2 linked regions of the Synechococcus sp. PCC 7335 genome follow. The protein of the gene in region 1 interacts with the protein of each later gene in a pairwise test. Links are inferred from orthologs where the notes say so. Each region holds a gene or a part of one and is shown in the gene's direction. Other genes may lie near its edges.

Region 1 (16,824 bases):
AAGACAATGAATATGGAAGTGGTAGCCGAGGGTATCGAAAATAGCACGCAGCTTAATCAACTGCAAAAGCTAGGCTGCCAGTATGGTCAGGGTTATCTATTTCATAAAGCGGTCGGTGCGGACGAGGTAGCTGCGTTGTTGTCTACGCCAATTTATAGCTGGTTAGAGCCAGCCAGCGACTAACTACTGGCTAGCGAACTGGTTTTAACTGCTAGTTTTGGCGGCTAGTCTTTCTAGAAAGGCTATTGCCTGAAGATAAAGTCATAGCCAGTATATGTTTCCAAGTCATCGTTCAAGGCAATCTACACTCGGGGAATAGTAGTTCGGATGAACTGCTATTGTCTTATGATCCCAATAGTCGATCATGAGATCGACTTTGGGATGTTGGTCTAGGGGTAGAGACTAATCACGTCGGTGGAGTCTTAGTGTAAACAATCGCTAGCGGCAACCCTTTGTACAGCAAGTGTCGAGGTCATTTCTTGTCAGCATGAATCGTACTGTTGTTTGGTTTCGCCGAGATCTGAGAATTGCAGACCACGAGCCGCTTTATCGAGCCGCCCGGCGAGGCCTGATTGTCCCTGTCTTTGTATTTGATCGGGCGCTGTTGAAGCATCCAGAAACGGGATCGGGGCGAGTACGGTTTATGCTGAGCTGTCTTGCGGCTTTGGATGAGGACTTGCGATCGCGTGGCGGCAGATTGATTTTGCGCTCAGGCGATCCAGTAGAGGTGCTGCCGAAACTAGTTAGAGAGACTCAGTCTGATGGCATTTATAGCTATATAGACTATGAACGGATCTATGGACGTGTGCGAGATGCACGCTTGAACCAAGCGCTAACTAGAGAAGGTCTAAAAGTTCGCTGGTTTGAACCTTTAGGTGGCACACCTGATTTGGTCCCCTATCCGGACTATCGACAGCTTTGGTATCAAAGCGTGCGATCGCCTCAAATCCCGACTCCTCAAAAAATCGAAGTTCCCCCCGACATCTCATCTGATGAACTGCCATCGTTGGAAGCGGTTGGCCATATCTCAGATGGCATGTTGGTGCCTCAAGGGGGCACTATCGAGGCCCGTAAGCTGCTTAATCTTTTTTTTGATGAACGCAAAGCTCAACGGTATTACTGGCAGCTTTCCTATCCAAGTGCGAACGCGACTAGTGGCCTAAGTCCGTATCTCAAGTATGGTGCTATCTCTATTCGGGAGTGCGCACAGACAATCTGGGACAGGCAGGCAGACCCCCGCTGGTGGACCGATAAAAGGGTTGAGCGCAGTGCTCATCAGCTACTTTCTCGATTGCGATGGGGCAGTGGGTTTACACAGCGGTTTCGGTATCTGCCGCAGCTTGAAGTGCGATCACTCTATACCCCTTTTGAAACCGGACCAAGCGATAGCTTGCTGCCTGCTGAGGAGCTTCAAAACGGCGGCTGGGACGATAACTTTGAGCACTACGAGGCTTGGAAAAATGGTGAGACGGGCTATCCCATCATTGATGCTGCGGCTCGCTGCCTAAAAGAAACTGGTGGCTGGCTCGCACTTAATTTTCGTGTCCGCGCTATCTATGCTAGTTTCCTTTGCAATCTAATTGGCATGGACTGGCGATATGGCGCTCTGCATTTCATGCGCTATTTAATTGATGGCGACTGTCCGATTGATCACTATCAGTGGGCTCAGCAGGCGGGTGTCACTCACTGCCTAAATAAAGCGTGGATTCGGATCTACAATCCGCAGCAAGAAGCGATTGATCGCTGCGATCCGCAAGGTCGTTTTGTCTATCGCTGGCTACCAGAGTTAAGACATCTCAAGCCCGAGCAGCTAGGAACGCCGCCAAAGGTGAAGGGATATCCTCAGCCGATTTTGAATTATGCACAGGCGCGCGATCGCCGAACCAAACGGATTGATGATCTTCGCCACCATATCATCCACGCTACAGACATCAACCCCTTCCTGACTAGGATGCCAAAAGACGTCACTCCTTTCGGCGCAGATCTCTTCCCTAGCGATGTCAGCTGGACCCAAAAGAACACCGATAGCCTTTTCCCTGCTGCGCTAGATCTAGATTGCCTGGACAAGCAACAATCCAAAATTCTTCGCACTTGGTTCGTTACCCACGGCGGCTGGCTAAACAACGTCAGTTCGGGATAAGGAAAGCTCGAAGAAAGGAGGATAGGTAAGCTGAAGTTGTAAAACCCATCAGCCCTATCCTCCACTATGTTCAGCTTAGAAGAACTGTTCTGCCACGTCGATGACTTCTGCCAAGTGTTTGAACCCCTCTGGCAGCGTCAACTGCTAAGCCACCATCTAAAGACGCGACAACGCGCTCGTTCGCTGAGCCTAAGCGAAGTGATGACGATACTCATCGGCTTTCACCAAAGCCACTACCGCACCTTCAAACACTACTACGTTCATCATGTATGCCAGTACTGGAAGCAAGCGTTTCCAACGCTAGTCAGCTATAACCGCTTTGTCGAATGGACGCCCTCTTGTTTGTTTCCCTTGTGTTGTTATCTGAAGCGCTGCTTCGGCCGTTGTACAGGCATTAGTTTTATCGATGCGACCAGTCTATCGGTCTGCCACAACCGTCGCATTTGGCAGCATAAGGTCTGCAAAGATACGGCAGCTAGGGGCAAAACCTCTGTCGGCTGGTTCTATGGCTTCAAGCTACACCTCGTGGTGAACGAGTGCGGTGAACTGCTCAACCTCACCCTGACCCCGGGCAATACGGACGACCGTGAGCCCGCCTTTGACTTACTTACTGGACTATGGGGAAAAGTCTGCGCAGACAAAGGCTATGTATCGAAGCAGCTGGCCAAGCAACTACTCGACGCGTTCAACATCGAGTTCTTTGCTAAGCCTCGGCGCAACATGAAGAACCAGCTAGTGCGGCTAACTGACAAGCTACTCTCGCGCAAACGTTCCATCATCGAAACGATTATCGACCAACTGAAGAACATTTCGCAGATAGAGCATTCTCGTCACCGTAGTCCGGTCAACTGCTGGGTCAACATCCTCTGTGGACTGATTGCTTATTGCCACCAACCGAAGAAGCCTTCTCTCCATATGGAATGGGAACTTCCCCCTGCTGCTTAACCCGAACTGACGTTAAACAAGTCAAAACGGCAAAAAGTTCGCCAGAAAGGCCGTCAGAAACGCGAAGCTAAAAAAGACCACGCTCAGCTGAATCTGCTAGGCCTAGATTGAGTGTCTTTAGAGCTGAGCCTGTCTTTAGAGCCGAGCTTAGTAAAGACTATGAGGAGGCCATAGCAGAGCGATTAGGTCTAGCAAAAATCATCCGACCCGCTGAGGTTTGCAAAGCCCCGGTGACGACGACGACTAAATTGTCGCCAATGTACTCGTTACCTTCTTCAACAACAACCATGGTGCCATCATTCAAATAGCCAACGCCTTGTGAGGGTTCTTTCCCTTCCTTTAGCACTCGAATCTCAATATCATCTCCAGGTAGGTAGGTAGGACGGAGCGCCTTGGCCAGGTCGTTGATGTTCAATACACTCACCTGCTGGACGCTTGCGACTTTGTTTAGGTTGTAGTCTGTGGTCAGCAAGTCTGCCTTCATCTCTTGAGCTAGCTTGACCAGCTTGGCATCGACCGCATTAATGTCGTCATAGTCTGCTGGATCAACAATGACTCTATCGGGATAGTTCTTGCGAATGCGGTTGATGATGTCTAGGCCCCGTCTGCCCCTAGCTCGTTTTTGATCGCTAGCTGAGTCAGCAACTCTTTGTAGCTCTTGTAGGATAAATTGCGGTAGCAGTAGCTGACCCTCAATAAACCCAGTCTTGAGCAGATCTTCTATGCGGCCATCAATGATACTACTGGTATCTAGTACCTTGGACTTAGACGGTTTGAGGGTACCTTCAGAAATCAGCAGGGTCTCGTAGCTATTGGGATTGATCAGTCGGAAGAGGGCGCGACCGTTGGTTTCCGCTAGGCTCATGCCAGTGACGGCAAATATCAGACTACCCATGACCGCTGTAACGGGTTTGATAAAGCTAAACTTGACTGGAAAAGGTAGCAGAAAAAGCGGTGCTAGCATGAGGTTGGCAATGAGTAGCCCTACGACTAGGCCAACTGCCCTTGCTAGCAGTCGGTCCGGCGGCATTTCGGTAATCTGCCGCTCTATGCGGCGGTAGCTAGTCTGTACAATCAAGCCGATAGCAACGCCGACTAGCGCACCAAAGCCAGCAGTGACAGACTCTAGCCCTTCAATATTACTGACTTGATTGAGGGCTGAGTCGGGAAGAAGCTCGACGCTAAAAAAGCCGACGGCTGCCCCGGTAAGGATGAATGAAAATACAATGAGTGCGTCGAGCATAAGCTATGTATAAAACCGGATAGAAGTGTAGAGCCGTAAGGAAAAGCGCAACCCGCTTAAAAGCATTGCTGTGATTAGGATTACGGCCATTATAGGGGTTGATCTATCGTTCGCTGGTCTTCTCACTTTTTTTGTAACCTCTTGTGCATAGCAGCGCTATGGTGACCTCTGCCTATATCCATATTCCTTTTTGCCGTCGACGCTGCTTCTATTGCGATTTTGCCATCACGGTTATAGGCGAAAAGAAGCGGGGCGACACGTCTAACACGATGGCCACCTACACCAGAACGCTGCTAAAAGAGATTGCCGCAACCCCTATCTACGACAAAAGGCCGCTGAAAACGGTGTTTTTCGGCGGGGGAACGCCTTCGCTGCTGTCTGTAACACAGGTAGAAGAAATTCTGGCGGCGATCGCCCATAGATTTGGCATTGCACCAAACGCGGAGATCACGATGGAGATGGACCCGGCGACGTTTGACCTCGACCACATTCGAGGCTACAAATCAGCGGGCGTGAATCGAGTGAGTCTAGGCGTGCAAGCTTTCAAAGATGAACTGCTAGCGGCGGCAGGGCGGTTTCATCGGCGCGAAGATATCTTCCATGCGGTTGAGCTACTGCGGCAAGCTGGGATCGAGAACTTCAGCCTAGATTTGATCTTGGGGTTGCCCTATCAAGTCATGAAAGATTGGCAAGCGGCTTTAATAGAAGCGATCACACTGGGTCCAAAGCATCTCTCTATCTATGATCTGATCGTCGAACCCCAAACCGCTTTTAGTCGCTACTACATATCGGGACAAGCCCCTTTGCCTAGCGATCATCTCACCGTAGAGATGTACCGCGTTGCCCGTTCAGTTTTGAGCGCTAACGGCTATGAACACTACGAAATTTGTAACTATGCTAAGCCCAGCTACGCTAGCCAACACAATTTGACCTATTGGCGCTGCCAACAAAACTACGGGTTTGGGATGGGTGCGACTAGCTACTTGAACCACCAGCGCATCGATCGACCTCGAACTCAACAACGCTATCAAGTGTGGGTAGATGCATTTATTCAAAATGGCGGTAGAACAGCAGACCCTGTTATCGACCCAGAAGAGCAAGTGGTTGAATCAATTATGATGGGACTACGACTACCTGCGGGCATCGCTTTAGGGGGCGTTCATCAGATTTATGGAGAAAAGGGACTACAAGCGCTGGGTAAAGCGATCGCCCCTCATCTCCAAAACGGCTGGCTCACCATTAAATCCGCTTCAGTTGAATCTGCTTCAGTTGAATCCGCTTTATTAGATGATTCCAATGCAATCAAACTTAGGCCAACAGATCGTATACAGCTCAGCGATCCCGAAGGTTTCTTGATGTCTAATGTCGTGATTACCGATGCTTTTAACGCCCTTGAGGACGTTGCACATAGCGAGTAGCGAACCGAGGCTGCAATCGAGGGCGCCATTAATTGCTGATTAATAAAGACAATCACAACCTTAAAGTAGAAGCCGCCACTTTGCAGTAACATAGCCGTCTGTGTAAGTCCGAAATCTTCTAACAACTTCTATGCCCAAGGTACTCGTCTCCGATCCTATCGATCAGTCCGGACTGGATATTCTTTCCCAGGTTGCCACTGTCGATGTCAAAACAAAACTGCCCTTAGACGAACTGGTTGCCATCATTCCTGACTATGATGCGTTGATGATTCGCTCTGGAACCAAGGTGACTCAAGCTGTCATAGAAGCAGGTAAGAACCTGAAGATTATTGGTCGAGCAGGCGTCGGCGTCGATAACGTAGATGTTCCGGCGGCTACCCGTCGCGGTATTGTCGTTGTCAACTCTCCAGAAGGCAATACGATCGCCGCTGCTGAGCATGCGTTGGCGATGATGCTCTCGATGTCGCGTTTTATTCCAGCGGCTAATGAGTCGATGAAAGCCGGAGAGTGGAATCGTAAAGCCTTTACCGGCGTAGAAGTTTACAAAAAGAAGTTGGGTGTGGTGGGTCTAGGCAAAATTGGCTCCCACGTAGCCACGGTGGCTCGGGCAATGGGAATGAATCTGCTGGCGTTCGATCCGTATATCTCTAGCGATCGCGCTGAAGAACTAGGATGCCGCCTGGTCGAAATGGATTTACTGCTGAGCGAATCTGACTACATTACGCTGCACATTCCCAAAACACCAGATACAGCCAACTTAATCAACGCTGACTCTCTTGCTAAGATGAAGCCGTCTGCTCGTATCATTAACTGTGCTCGCGGGGGGATTATCGATGAGGCAGCCTTAGCACAAGCGCTGAACGATGGCGTAATTGCGGGGGCAGCTCTCGATGTGTATAGCGAAGAACCCCTAGGCGAGTCCCCGCTAAGGGCCGTTGGTAAACCTTTAGTACTCACACCTCACTTAGGGGCTTCCACCGCAGAGGCGCAGGTCAATGTCGCCGTCGATGTTGCCGAGCAAATTCGCGACGTTTTGCTAGAGCTGCCAGCTAGATCGGCGGTCAACATTCCAGGCTTGCGGCCCGACGTGTTAGAAAAGCTGCGTCCCTATTTGAATCTGGCCGAGACGCTTGGCAACTTTGTCGGTCAGCTAGCTGGCGGTCGAATTGAAGAACTGAATATCAAGCTGCAAGGTGAACTGGCTCAAAACGATACCAAACCGGTTGTCGTCGCTGCTCTTAAAGGACTGTTGTCTAATGCCCTGCAAGAGCGAGTGAACTATGTCAATGCTTCAATCGAGGCCAAAGAACGCGGAATTCGAGTGGTAGAAACTCGCGATACGACGGTAGAAGACTACACGGGCTCCTTGTATTTATCGGCAAAAGGATCTTTGGGTGAGCATTCGGTCACAGGCGTTTTGCTAGGTGGCAGTGAGGTTCGCATCATTGACATGGATGGCTTTCCTATCAACGTGCCGCCAACACAATACATGCTGTTTACATTGCACCGTGATATGCCAGGAATTATCGGCAAGATTGGCTCCTTGTTAGGCAGCTTCAATGTCAATATTGCCAGTATGCAGGTAGGCCGTAAGATTGTTCGAGGGGATGCAGTGATGGTGCTCAGCATTGACGATCCACTACCTGCTGGCATCCTAGAAGAGATTAAAAAGGAGCAGGGCATCCGTGACGCTTATGTAGTGGTGCTATAGGATGAGCCGAGCAGAATACGCTGGGCAGAATACGTAGGTACTTCTTGAATTTTCATGCCATTTCCCTCTAGCCAAACAGCTGCTCAGCCAAACAGCTTTGCACCTACCGATAACCAGTGGTGGGAAGTTGTTGTCGACTGTCCGCTCACACTTGAAGAGAGCGTTTACTGGTACTTTTCCCAGTTAGAAAGTAAAGGGACAGCCAGTCAGCAAGTGGGCACTCGCTGTGTGGTGAAAGCCTATTTGCTTTCGACTGAGTTCGAGCATGAAACGCTTGAAACGCTCCGGCAAACTATCCTCGATGACGAAGTGCAGATGGGCCTAGAGCCGACGACACAGGTGAGCTGGTCGCTGATTGCTGAAGAAGACTGGTCTAGCAGCTGGAAGGTTCATTGGCAGCCGGAGGAGGTGGGCGATCGCCTACTGATTAATCCAGCTTGGATGGAGCCGCCTGAGACAGATCGCACTATCTTGACGCTCGATCCAGGTAGTGCCTTTGGGACTGGGGCCCATGCCACTACTCAGCTATGCCTGAAGGCGCTAGAAGAACAGGCCGAACAAAAGCTAGCAAACGCGGTAATTGCTGATATTGGCTGCGGCTCGGGGATTTTGTCTATTGTCTCTTTGCTGTATGGTGCCAAGCAGGTATACGCAGCAGACGTAGATCCGCTGGCGATTAGGGCCTCTAGGGACAATGCCAACTTGAACGATATCGATCCAGAAGCATTACAAATTCGGCTAGGCAGCGTCGGCGAAGTCGTCGAGATGGCTGCAGGCCCCGTAGATGGAATTGTTTGCAATATCCTCTCAGAGATTATCGTTGGGCTAATCATTCCTCGCCTTAGCGAGCTGGCCAACGAGCACACCTGGGGCATTCTCTGCGGCATCTTGACCAGTAAAGCCGCCTGGGTGGAAGAGCATCTGACGGCACGCGGTTGGCAAGTCACAGGCACGACCTATCAAGACGAATGGTGCGCTATGACAATCGAACTGGCAAAGCCTAAGTCAACTACCCACGCTAAACCCTAGCGGGCTATAGCAGGGGCTTGGGGGGCTCATCCCTAAGTTAAACCGTTGACTACCGCACCGAGCCAATGTCTGTCACAGACTTCCGAATACTTCCCTCGTTCGGATTCACTCTAAGCCTAGAAGTCGCTAGGCGTTGCGTTATGGCAAGCCATGCTGACATTGGTGCGGGAAGGGACTTACACAGGGCTTCGGCGCTGGATTATATCAACTCACTGAGTACACTTATGCGTGTTCCCGTTGTAGATAAAAACCACCAACCTTTGATGCCCGCCAAACCCTCACGGGTGCGGCGCTGGCTAAAGGCAGGAAAAGCCGTCAAGCAATGGTCAGATGTTGGCGTGTTTTATGTGCAGCTAACTGGTGAGCCATCAGGCACCGAAACTCAATCGGTTGTAGTCGGCATCGACCCAGGCAAGAAATACTCTGGCATCGGCGTTCAGTCAGCTAAAGCTACCCTTTTGATGGCGCATCTGGTCTTGCCTTTTGAGACCGTCAGGAAGCGGATGGCGACTCGGGCGATGATGCGTCGGACTAGGCGAAGTAGACGAATTAATCGAAACGTTTTGTTTCAGTTCAGGAACCATCGTCAAAAGCGATTCGACAACCGCAAAAGCAAGAAGGTAGCGCCCTCTATTCGAGCGAACCGTCAACTTGAGTTACGAGTACTCAAAGAGCTGCAAGCTATCTTCCCAGTTTCTAAAGTTGTGTACGAGCTAGTCAAGGCGAAAGGCGACAATCGTTTTAGTCCGGTGATGGTCGGCCAGAACTGGATGCTCGAACAGATAGTAAACCGTTGCGAGTTAGTCACCAAGTTTGGCTACGACACCGCGAACCTGCGTCGCGCATTGGGCTTGTTCAAGTCTCAAAAGAAGTCTGACCAAACGCCTGAGACTCATGCAGTCGATGGGGTAGCGCTAGCCAGTTCAGAGTTTATTAGATACGAGTCGGTGCATTCGCTAAAGTCAGATGGGGCACTGTGGAAAGGGGCGGTTGCGATTACCCCTGCTGCTTTTTCTGTCATTCGCAGACCCCCTATTTCGCGGCGTCAGCTTCACCTGTTGCAGTTTCGCGAAGGCGGCATTCGCAGAGCCTATGGCGGCACGACTACCCGCCACGGGTTTCGTAAAGGTGATTTGGTACTGGCTGAAAAAGCGGGTCGGTCATTCGTTGGCTGGGTGTCTGGTGACACGGCTAAGCAAGTTTCTGTGAGCGACAGCAATTGGAAGCGGTTAGCTCAGTTCACGGCTAGCAAGGTTCAGCTAATGAAGCGAAGTACTGGGCTGCTGGCTTCGGGCGCATCCCGCGTCACTCAACCAGCTCTTTATCCCTCCGCACGCTAAGCCAGCAGCTATAGCGTGGGTCTCTCAAGGTAAAACAAGATGAACAGCACAAAGGATACACTGATCTTCTTAGCAAAAGTGCTCGTCTCGTCAGCAGCTCTGAGCGTATTGATCAAGTTTGGTGGGCCGCTGCTGCCAGTTGCTGGTTTGGCAGGTTCCGCGCTCAACTGGGTGGCGATCGCTCTGATCATCACCCCCGCTCTTACCGTAGCTATCTTTCTCTGGACAAGTGCACATCGTCGGAGCTGCTAACGCACCGACGTTTCAGATTGTTGCTCAAAGGCCGAGTAACCAGTAGATACTGAACTACACCTGCAGCCAACCAAACACATCGCCTGGTATCAGGTTAACGGCTGCTGCAGATTCAGGTGTAGGTAAGCCTTCTGTGAGGTCTTCAAATATACTCACTGACTTACCTAAGCCATAGGTGAATATCAAGGACTCTGCGGGGTCTATAATCCATCCCATTTCACACCCATAGTTAAGGCAGTGGATAACGTTACGAGTCACCCGTGTTCGACTCTGACTAGGTGAGAGAATCTCGATTGTCCAATCTGGCGGCAGATTGAATGAGTTTGAAACCTGTCCATCGAGATCACACGGAATGCGTTCTGACCAAAAACAGCAATATCTAAAACAGTTGAGCGGGCTCCAAAGGTACAGCGGAGTTCTGGAAACGCTTGAACTATCCCTGCGGGCGAATGGCAAGGGTCGAAGCAAAGTCTAGTTCCCGTTGGATGGCAACACGAACAAGATAATCATGAACAGGCACTTCTCATAACATTAAGCTCATTTCTGAACATTAAGATCATTTCCAAGATGAGATAAAGGTATCAATGCATACAGCTTACCCCTGAGTATCCGCCTAGTATTTCTACTATAAATGGACCAAGCTTGGCGTGGTTTAGTCCTACAAAGTAGTTTTTTCCCACTAGCGCAACATCTCTGAAGCCTTTTGATAGAGTGGCTTTTGTCAAGGTGCGCTAGTTGTCTTTGGCTAAAGGTAAACCTTGTAAGCTGGCTGTTCTTGAGAAAGACTCAGTAACCTCAATTTTGAGGCTCTCTGTTTCTTTTGCAGGTCATGTCATGTCTTCTACCCTCATTCGTGGTAAGCAAGTTATCTGCCGGGTGCTGAGTCGCACTGAAGCCGAAATTATCGAAGATGGTGCTATTTTTCAACAAGGTGGAAAAATAGTAGAGATAGGCTCGTATCAAGCGCTATCGGCTAAATACGAACCCGATCATATCCTGGGTTCGGCCAATCATATTGTGATGCCAGGTTTCGTGAACAGCCACCATCACGTGGGTTTGACCCCTTTTCAGCTAGGCTCGCTAGACTATCCACTAGAGCTTTGGTTCGCTAGTCGTCTGTCGGCACGGGACGTCGATTTCTATCTCGACACGATGTACTCAGCTTTTGAGATGATTGAGTCGGGGATTACCACCGTGCAGCATATTCATGGGTGGTTACCTGGGCCTGCGCCTCGCTGGTCGGAGATTTCGTCGAATGTGCTTCAGGCCTACGCTGATATTGGCATGAGAGTCTCTTACTGCTTTGGAGTACGAACGCAAAACCACTTTGTATATGAGTCAAATGACGAGTTTGTATCTAAGCTGCCGCCCAGTATCGCGGCGGACATGGAAGCCATTCTGAAGTCTCACGAGGTGCCGTTAGAAGATTATCTATGGTTCTTTGAGGCGCTGTGGAAAGCGTGGGAGAACAAAGCTGACAACCGAATCCGCTTACAGCTAGCCCCAGCGAATTTGCACTGGTGCGATGATCATGCGCTGACGACGCAAACAGAACGTGCGCATAAGTATGGCGTGGGCATGCATATGCACCTGCTAGAAACCCCTTATCAAATGGAATATGCCCATCGTCGTACGGGCACCTCAGCGGTAAAGCACCTCCACAAATTAGGCGTTTTGGGTCCGCACTTGACCCTGGGACATGGAGTGTGGCTCACCGAAGAGGACATTGACTTAATTGCTGAAACCGGGACGATGATTTGTCACAATGCCAGCTCTAATCTGCGTTTGCAAAGCGGCATTGCGCCGCTGAACGCGTATGCCCAGAAAGGCGTGACAGTGGGTATGGGTCTCGATGAAGCAGGCATCAATGACGACCGCAATATGCTGCAGGAAATGCGGTTGGTGCTGAAGCTACATCGAGTGCCAGGAATGGATTCTGTCGTGCCGACTTCGCCACAAGTGTTTCAGATGGCGACTGAAAATGGCGCAAAAACGACGCGGTTTGCTGATGAGGTAGGCGTGCTCGCCCCAGGTAAGGCCGCAGATTTGGTCGTGATGGACTGGGCACATCTGGCCTACCCCTACTTAGATGACACAATTTCTGTTTTAGATGCGGTGATTCACCGTAGCCGCCCTCGTGGAATTTCGGCAGTCATGGTGGCGGGGGAGGTGATTTTGCAAGATGGGAAGTTTACGCATGTAGATAAGGATGAGCTGCTAGCTGAGTTAGCTGAGCAACTTAGGGCTCCGCTAACACCTCAAGAATTAAGGCGGCGAGAGCTGGCCAAAGAAGTTTTTCCGTATGTGAAAAAGGTTTATGACGGCTGGTTGAATCCAAATGGGTATGAGTCTCATTACTGCACTAGCTGCCAAAACTATCACGCGCCTTAAAGTTTCAGCATTAAACAACAGTTTTCTACAGACAGTTTTCTACAGATATTGATCAAGGAGATTCATCATGTTTCAGTTTCGTACAGGTCGTCGCCGCTTTTTTAAGATGGGTATAGGGGCCGCCTTGACGCCTCCCTTATTGTCTTTCTTGAGTAGTTGCACTAGTAATGATACAGCTGCTTCTGGGGAACGGGAGGGACGCGAAATAAAGTTTGCACACGGCGCTGGGCTGTGTAATATGCCGCTGTTTTACTCAGCGGAACAAGCGCTGTTTGCTAAGTATGGCTTCAAAGGGACAGCGGCGCTAACCCCGATGCCTGCTGATGTGGCGGTGCAGTTGGCGACGGGGAAAGTAGAGATGGCGGTGATTCCATTCACCAATGCGATCGCAGCCTACGCCCAAGGTGCTTCCTTCCAAGTAGTTGCCGGTAGCGGAGTAGAAGGACTCATTGTGGTTGCCAAACCCGAGATCAAATCCTTTGCCGATCTCAAAGGTAAGAAAGTCGCTACCTTCCAAGCAGATACCCTAGATGTGATTGTGTATGACTACTTAAAGCAAGAAGGGCTGAGCTATGACGATGTGGAGATGGTATATCTGGGCGACTCCACCGAGTTACTTAATGCCTATGTAGCCGGTCAGGTCGATGCGGTGAGCCATATTGAACCCTATGCCACGAAGGCAAAAACAGAGACCAATGGCAACGTTTTGGGTAATGGTGTAGACATCTATGGGAGTGGCTATCCCGATTGTGTCTTAGCTGTACGTAACGAGATTATCGCTGAAGAACCCGAGATGGTAAAGGACGTGATTCGGGTGTTCTTTGAGGCTCAGTACGAGATTGAGAGTAACTTTGCTAAGGCCGCTGAGGTCACTATTGATAAGTACTACAAGACTGATATGGACAGCTTGCTGGCTTCTGCTCAAGCGCAGCCGCCAGGTGTTGATATTCGCGACAAACGTGACTTTATGTATAGTCGAGCTGAAAGTATGAGGGAGCTGAATTACATCAACACTGACTTAGACGACAATTTTGTTAATTTCTCTTTGTTGGAAGAAGTGATTGCCGAAAGTCCGGAGCTATGGGAGCAGGTGAAGGTAAAGGTGACAACATAGGTAACTCGAATAGTGAGGAACTCAATAGCGGGGACTGAATAATGGGGACTGAGAGATGACTGCTGATCGCGTGGCTGATGAGCCGATGAAAATACCTGTGACTATTCGGCCTAAAGCGAATGCGCGAAAGCACTGGCGGCGGCAGATAGCGATCTCAGTGATGTGGTGGTGCCTGTCATTGGCATTATTTATCGGTATTTGGGAGCTGGTAACAGCACTAGGCTGGACCAACACGTTAATTTTGCCGCCGCCCCATGAGTTTTTCGCTGAAATTAAAAATCAGGAACAGTTTTTAGCACCTCAAATTGGCGTGACACGCACGGGCGGTAATTTTGTGTTGTTGACTGCTGTGGTGGCGACGCTAAAGCGAGTGATGGCAGGAATTGTTCTAGGGTTTATTGCGGCTCTGGGCGTAGGCGGACTGGCTTGTTATTTTGATTTGTTTGGTAAGCTCACACTGCCGGTGATTACGCTGCTAGCCCCAATTGCTCCAATTGCTTGGATTCCGTTTGCGATTATGGCGTTTGGGATTGGCGATGGAGCGGCTATTTTTGTGGTGTTTATTGGCATTTTCTTTTTGCTTACGTTGGCAACAGTAAATGCGGTCAACAATGTAGATCAGCTGTATATCAATACAGCCAGGGTATTGGGTGCGACTCGCCGACAGGTAATGTTCAAGGTGGTGTTACCTGCGGTGATTCCTGATTTGTTCTTTATCTTGAGAATTAACTTTTTCGCGGCTTGGATGGCTGTACTTGCGGCTGAGATGGTGGGGGTAAATACGGGCTTAGGGGCAATCGTGATGGTAGGAAGGCAAATGTTTAATGCCAAGCTGATGTTTTTGGGAATGGCCGTGATTGGGGTAGTGGGCTACTTACTAGATGTGGTTTTTCGTCAGTTACAGCGGCGGGTGCTGTGGTGGAAAGGGTCATCGCAGATATAGGAGAATAAAGCATGAGTGAGATTGTTTGCGATCGCATCAGCAAGATTTGGAATCCTGATACCGCCGAGCCCAACCTGGCTATTGACGATATCAGCTTTTCGGTAGAGCCAGGAGAGTTTTTGGTCGTCATTGGCCCTAGTGGCTGCGGTAAAAGTACGCTGCTGAGCATGATTGCTGGGCTAGAGTCACCCACGTCGGGGTCTCTTTCATTTCGTGGTGAACTAGTTGACGGGCCTTCCACTCACCGATCGATGATTTTTCAGCAGGCGTCGCTGTTTCCCTGGCTATCGGTGATTGAGAACGTGTCTTTCGGGTTGAACTTACAGGGAATGGGGAAGCGCGATCGCCACAAGCGCGCCAAAGAATATCTACAACAGGTAGGGTTACTCAAATCGGCCCATCGCTATCCTCATCAGCTTTCTGGTGGTATGCAGCAGCGAGCCTGCATTGCCCGGGCTCTGTGCCTCGGAACCCAGGTGCTGCTAATGGATGAACCGTTTGCGGCCTTAGATGTGCAAACCCGTCATCAGATGCAGAAGTTCCTCTTGAAAATTTGGCAGGGGACGGGGAAAACGGTGGTGTTTGTAACGCACCATATTGATGAAGCCGTTTACTTAGCAGATCGCGTACTGATTTTGACGGCCAATCCTGGGCGAATGCTGGAGATGGTAACGGTAAACATGCCGCGCCCTCGCGACATGATGAGTGAGGATTTTGCCTACCATCGCAACTTGTTTGTGGATCGGTTGCGCTCGGAAGTCGTAAGGGCTTTTGAAGAGCAGGAATTGGCCGAGATGTTAGATACCCGGATTAAGTGAGGAGAGTTGCATAGGCTGATGACTCGTCGTTTTCCTTTTGTGCAAAATCTGAGCCGGTGGATAGGAGGCGGGCCGAGCAAAGCGGATCAAATGGATGATAAGCCTGCGATTGATATCTGGGCCTATGCTGAGCCTGCCGGAGAAGAACCTGACCCGTTAAAGCGTAATGTGTTGCAGTGGAGACGGTTAATTACGTCGGTACGAGAACCTTTAGAGATATTTCCAGGGCAGCCAGTAGATGTGACTGGCTTCGTATACCGAAGTTTTCCAGGTGCGCCTCAGCAATTTGTATTAGCACGCCAGGTGATTCGCTGTTGCCTGTCTGATACGGTTCCCCTAGGATTATCGATTCATACAGACACTGCCGATGATTTTGAAAATGACATATGGCTGAAGGTTCGAGGCACCTTTGGTACAGTGACGGTGCGTAATAAACCTGTACTCGTGGTCCTCCCTGATCAGATTGAAACAATCCCTGAACCCCAGAAAGTCTATATCAACGGCGTTTTTTGATACGGGTACTATCATCCTGTAGGTCTTTTCACGCCACCAAAATGCATCTTGAATACTGTCCAGCATTGTTCTGCAGCCTTTAAAAGTTCTCTATCAGCGTAAAGGGGTCCTATCAGTTGTGCCCCTAGGGGTAACCCCGACTCTGTCTGCCCGAGCGGAAGGTTTAGAGCAGGAAGGCCGCACAGACTCCACAGCCCACAAAAGACAGGAGACCCTGTATTGGTCAATCCAAATGGAGCAGGCCCAAGCGTAACAGGGCTAAGCAGAGCATCGTATTGGGCAAAAATAGGCTGCAATAACTGGCGGTAGCGATCACGATATTGGCAGGCTTGTCGGTAGTTCGCGTCAGAGACGGCCTGTCCGCGCTGCAGCCAGGTTTGTAAGATTGGTGAACCAACGTTGGTTGGCAGGTGACTGCCATGCTCTTTATGCAGTCCATAGGCACAGAGAGTTTGAACAACCTCCCAAGCGCGATCAAACTCCCTAGGTAGGCTCACTTCTTCGACATTGATTCCAGCCTGCTGCAGCTTAGACATTGCCTGATGTAAACGAACCTGGGTAACCTTCTCGGCCTGATTCCAGTAAGGTGTTGAAACAAATCCGATTCGGAGGCACGACGAGTGATGGTGTTGTGCCAATTTCGATGTCGATTCTATTGTTCCAAAAGGTTCCCCTAGCCAACTGTCTGGATCTCGACGATCAGGGCCTACTAGTACGGTCAATAAGATTTGAAGATCCGTTATGCCACGGGCAAAAATTCCTACATGATCAAGCTCCTGGCAAACGGGCATCATGCCATACCGAGAAATAAGCCCAAAGCTAGGCTTAAACCCAAAAATTCCACAGTAGGCAGCGGGTCGCAAAATTGAGCCCATCGTTTGGGAACCAATGGCTAGGGGCACCATACCATCAGCAACTGCTGCGGCTGAACCACTAGAGCTACCCCCAGGCGTATGTTGTAAATGAT
Region 2 (2,899 bases), 2.4 Mb from region 1 along the record:
TTTTACGCGCTTTAATTGATTAAAGTGCTCAAGTTAAGTGCTTACTGTTGTGGGTAGGCAAGGAATCATAACCAGTGGCTAAGAAAGATACTAAGCAGGCTGAGAACAAAGCTAAGGCCAGTAAGAAATCCGTCGAGCTAGAAAAAAGCGATAGCTTTAGTGCTAACGCTTTTGCCCAAGGCACTCGTGAAGAGTTAACTAAGGTAATCTGGCCAACACGTCAGCAGTTGATCAGTGAGTCGGCTGCGGTGATTCTGATGGTTGGCCTATCCGCAACGCTAATCTACTTCGTAGACAAGCTATTTGGTTGGGCCTCGCGCCAGATCTTTTAAGGCAGGTTTTGGTGCTGTAGTCTTAGGTGCTGTATTGGACACTTATCAGCTATAGGACATTACTGCAGCTAATACATTCCCCTTCACAGTATTATTTAGGTTTTTTAGCGAACTTTGAGCGAGTCTGATTATGGCTGTCGACGATCTTAACTACGACGAGTCTCAAGCCCTTGAGGAGAAAGAGTCTGACGGACAAGTAGAGGAAAAAGTCACTGTACGGACCCAAAGGCCTCGATGGTATGCGGTCCAAGTCGCTTCTGGATGTGAGAAAAAAGTCAAACTCACTCTAGAGCAACGTGTGAAAACTTTTGATCTATCCAATGTGATTTTGGAGGTAGAAATCCCTCAAACGCCTGCTGTCAAGATGCGAAAAGACGGTAGCCGTCACAGCATCGAGGAAAAAGTTTTTCCAGGATATGTGCTTATTCGTATGGCCCTAGATGACGACGCGTGGCAGGTAGTAAAGAACACGCCTCACGTCATCAACTTTGTGGGCGCAGAGCAGCGCAGAGCGCAAGGCCGCGGTAGAGGCCATGTAAAACCGATGCCTCTAAGTGCTGGCGAAGTCAAAAGAATCTTTAAGCAGACTCAAGAGCAAGCACCCGTTGTCAAAATCGATATGGCAGCAGGTGATAAAATCACCGTGCTCTCGGGTCCGTTTAAAGACTTTGAGGGCGAGGTGGTTGAAGTGAGCCCAGAGCGCAGTAAGCTGAAGGCTTTGCTCTCTATCTTTGGCCGCGATACGCCCGTAGAGCTTGAGTTCAATCAAGTGAAAAAAGAGAGCTGATCTTCGATCATCATGCTCTTTAGAAGTGACCTAGTTTCACGACCGTTAAGTAAGTAAGAGTTAATCAATGGCAAAAAAGGTAGTTGCGCTCATCAAACTGGCTATTCCCGCCGGTAAGGCGAACCCTGCCCCACCGATTGGTCCCGCTTTGGGTCAGCACGGTGTGAATATCATGGCGTTTTGTAAAGATTACAATTCCAGGACGGCTGATAAAGCAGGGTTAATTGTCCCAGTTGAAATTTCTGTCTTTGAAGATAGAAGTTTCACCTTTATTCTTAAAACCCCGCCTGCCTCTGTTTTGATCAAAAAGGCGGCTAAGATCGAAAAGGGATCGGGTAATCCTAGAACTGAGAAAGTCGGTTCGATTACTCGTGCTCAATTGCAAGAAATTGCTGAAACGAAGATGCCTGATCTTAATGCTAACGACATTGAGATGGCGATGAATATTATCGAAGGCACTGCGCGAAATATGGGCGTAGAGGTTGCAGGCTAGATTTTGGTCCTAAATCCACGGCTTTAATTTCACGATCTTAATTTCACAGTTTTTCCCATTTCAAAGCCTGCAAGCTTTAAGATCTTGTATCTATAGACAAAGATCATAGATAAGGATCGCTTGCAGCAATTCAGTAAATACTACCGGGGGAGAGGCAGTTGTCTCGCTATTGACCCCAAAAGGAACTATGGCAAAGATATCTAAGCGTATGCAGGCGCTCTATGAAAAGGTAGATGCGGAGCTTGACTATCAACCTTTAGAAGCCGTCAATCTCCTGAAGGAAACGGCAACTGCAAAATTCACTGAAACAGCAGAAGCTCACATTCGATTGGGAATCGATCCTAAGTACACCGATCAGCAGCTACGAACAACCGTTGCCTTACCAAAAGGAACTGGCCAAGATGTGCGCGTCGCTGTTGTTGCTCGTGGCGAAAAGGTGAACGAAGCTAGTGAAGCAGGTGCAACCATTGCTGGTTCTGAGGAGCTAATTGAGGATATCAGCAAAGGCATGATGGATTTTGATGTGCTGGTTGCTACGCCAGACATGATGCCAAAAGTCGCTAAGCTTGGTCGGGTGCTAGGCCCCCGCGGGCTAATGCCTTCACCCAAAGGTGGGACCGTCACTTTCGAGCTTGCTAGCGCGATTGAAGAATTTAAAGCAGGTAAGCTTGAATTTCGTGCTGACAAAACTGGCATCGTTCATGTTAAGTTTGGAAAGGTTGATTTTTCAGCAGAAGATCTACTAGAGAACTTAAAGGCACTGCAGGAGACGATTGATCGCAACCGTCCTTCCGGAGCTAAGGGGCGCTTCTGGCGCTCGGTATCTGTATCGTCGACTATGGGTCCATCTATTTCTGTAGATGTCTCGGCCTTACGCGATCTAAAGCTAGGCGAGCTAGTTTCCAGCGAAAGCTGATCGAACTTCGTTTGTGAGAGAAATACCACCGCTTTGCTGCGCTTTTGTGGATAGAGTTCTTAGTTAGGCTAAGCATTCGATGCGCATAAGTACGTTGGCATTGCGGGTAATGCGATGCAGATGGAAGAAAATTAGTCCTGGAATCTAACACGGATTCCGATAGTGTATAGCTCACAACCTTCAACAATCGAATATAGCGACCAGAGACAGTAGGTGTCACTAGCTATTTTAACTATCGGCTTTTTGCGGTTAGTTGTTTTAGAGACTGAGACTTAATCTCCTACCGAGGTTTGCGATTGATAGCTAAGCTCTATGCAAGACTGCGCGAGACTGCTTCGATACGTATGCCCCAATCTGGTTTCTAGATTGGG

The links.
Region 2: the proteins of prmA (region 1) and rplK interact in binary tests that used the Escherichia coli proteins (3 or more experiments, as listed by UniProt). The link is inferred for Synechococcus sp. PCC 7335 from one-to-one orthologs.

Annotation. Positions count from the first base shown.
Region 1 is NZ_DS989904.1:71,804-88,627, reverse strand. What follows is about bases 6,745-9,498. They hold prmA (50S ribosomal protein L11 methyltransferase), read left to right. Parts: upstream 6,745-7,511; coding sequence 7,512-8,486; downstream 8,487-9,498. Other genes in these bases: S7335_RS00355 (RRXRR domain-containing protein), read left to right, coding at 8,711-9,498; serA (phosphoglycerate dehydrogenase), read left to right, coding at 6,745-7,457. Outside these bases: S7335_RS00390 (EAL domain-containing response regulator), read left to right, coding at 1-183; S7335_RS00385 (FAD-binding domain-containing protein), read left to right, coding at 488-2,140; S7335_RS00380 (IS982 family transposase), read left to right, coding at 2,207-3,085; S7335_RS00375 (PIN/TRAM domain-containing protein), read right to left, coding at 3,243-4,328; radical SAM family heme chaperone HemW, read left to right, coding at 4,487-5,746; more of serA, read left to right, coding at 5,877-6,744; more of S7335_RS00355, read left to right, coding at 9,499-9,826; S7335_RS00350 (hypothetical protein), read left to right, coding at 9,866-10,078; S7335_RS26525 (Uma2 family endonuclease), read right to left, coding at 10,133-10,534; S7335_RS00340 (amidohydrolase family protein), read left to right, coding at 10,913-12,469; S7335_RS00335 (ABC transporter substrate-binding protein), read left to right, coding at 12,537-13,583; S7335_RS00330 (ABC transporter permease), read left to right, coding at 13,639-14,526; S7335_RS00325 (ABC transporter ATP-binding protein), read left to right, coding at 14,538-15,344; S7335_RS00320 (TIGR03943 family protein), read left to right, coding at 15,363-15,857; S7335_RS00315 (amidase), read right to left, coding at 15,869-16,824. UniProt on the Escherichia coli protein: Methylates ribosomal protein L11.
Region 2 is NZ_DS989904.1:2,503,329-2,506,227, forward strand. It holds rplK (50S ribosomal protein L11), read left to right. Parts: upstream 1-1,186; coding sequence 1,187-1,612; downstream 1,613-2,899. Other genes in the region: secE (preprotein translocase subunit SecE), read left to right, coding at 75-332; nusG (transcription termination/antitermination protein NusG), read left to right, coding at 463-1,119; rplA (50S ribosomal protein L1), read left to right, coding at 1,800-2,528. UniProt on the Escherichia coli protein: Forms part of the ribosomal stalk which helps the ribosome interact with GTP-bound translation factors.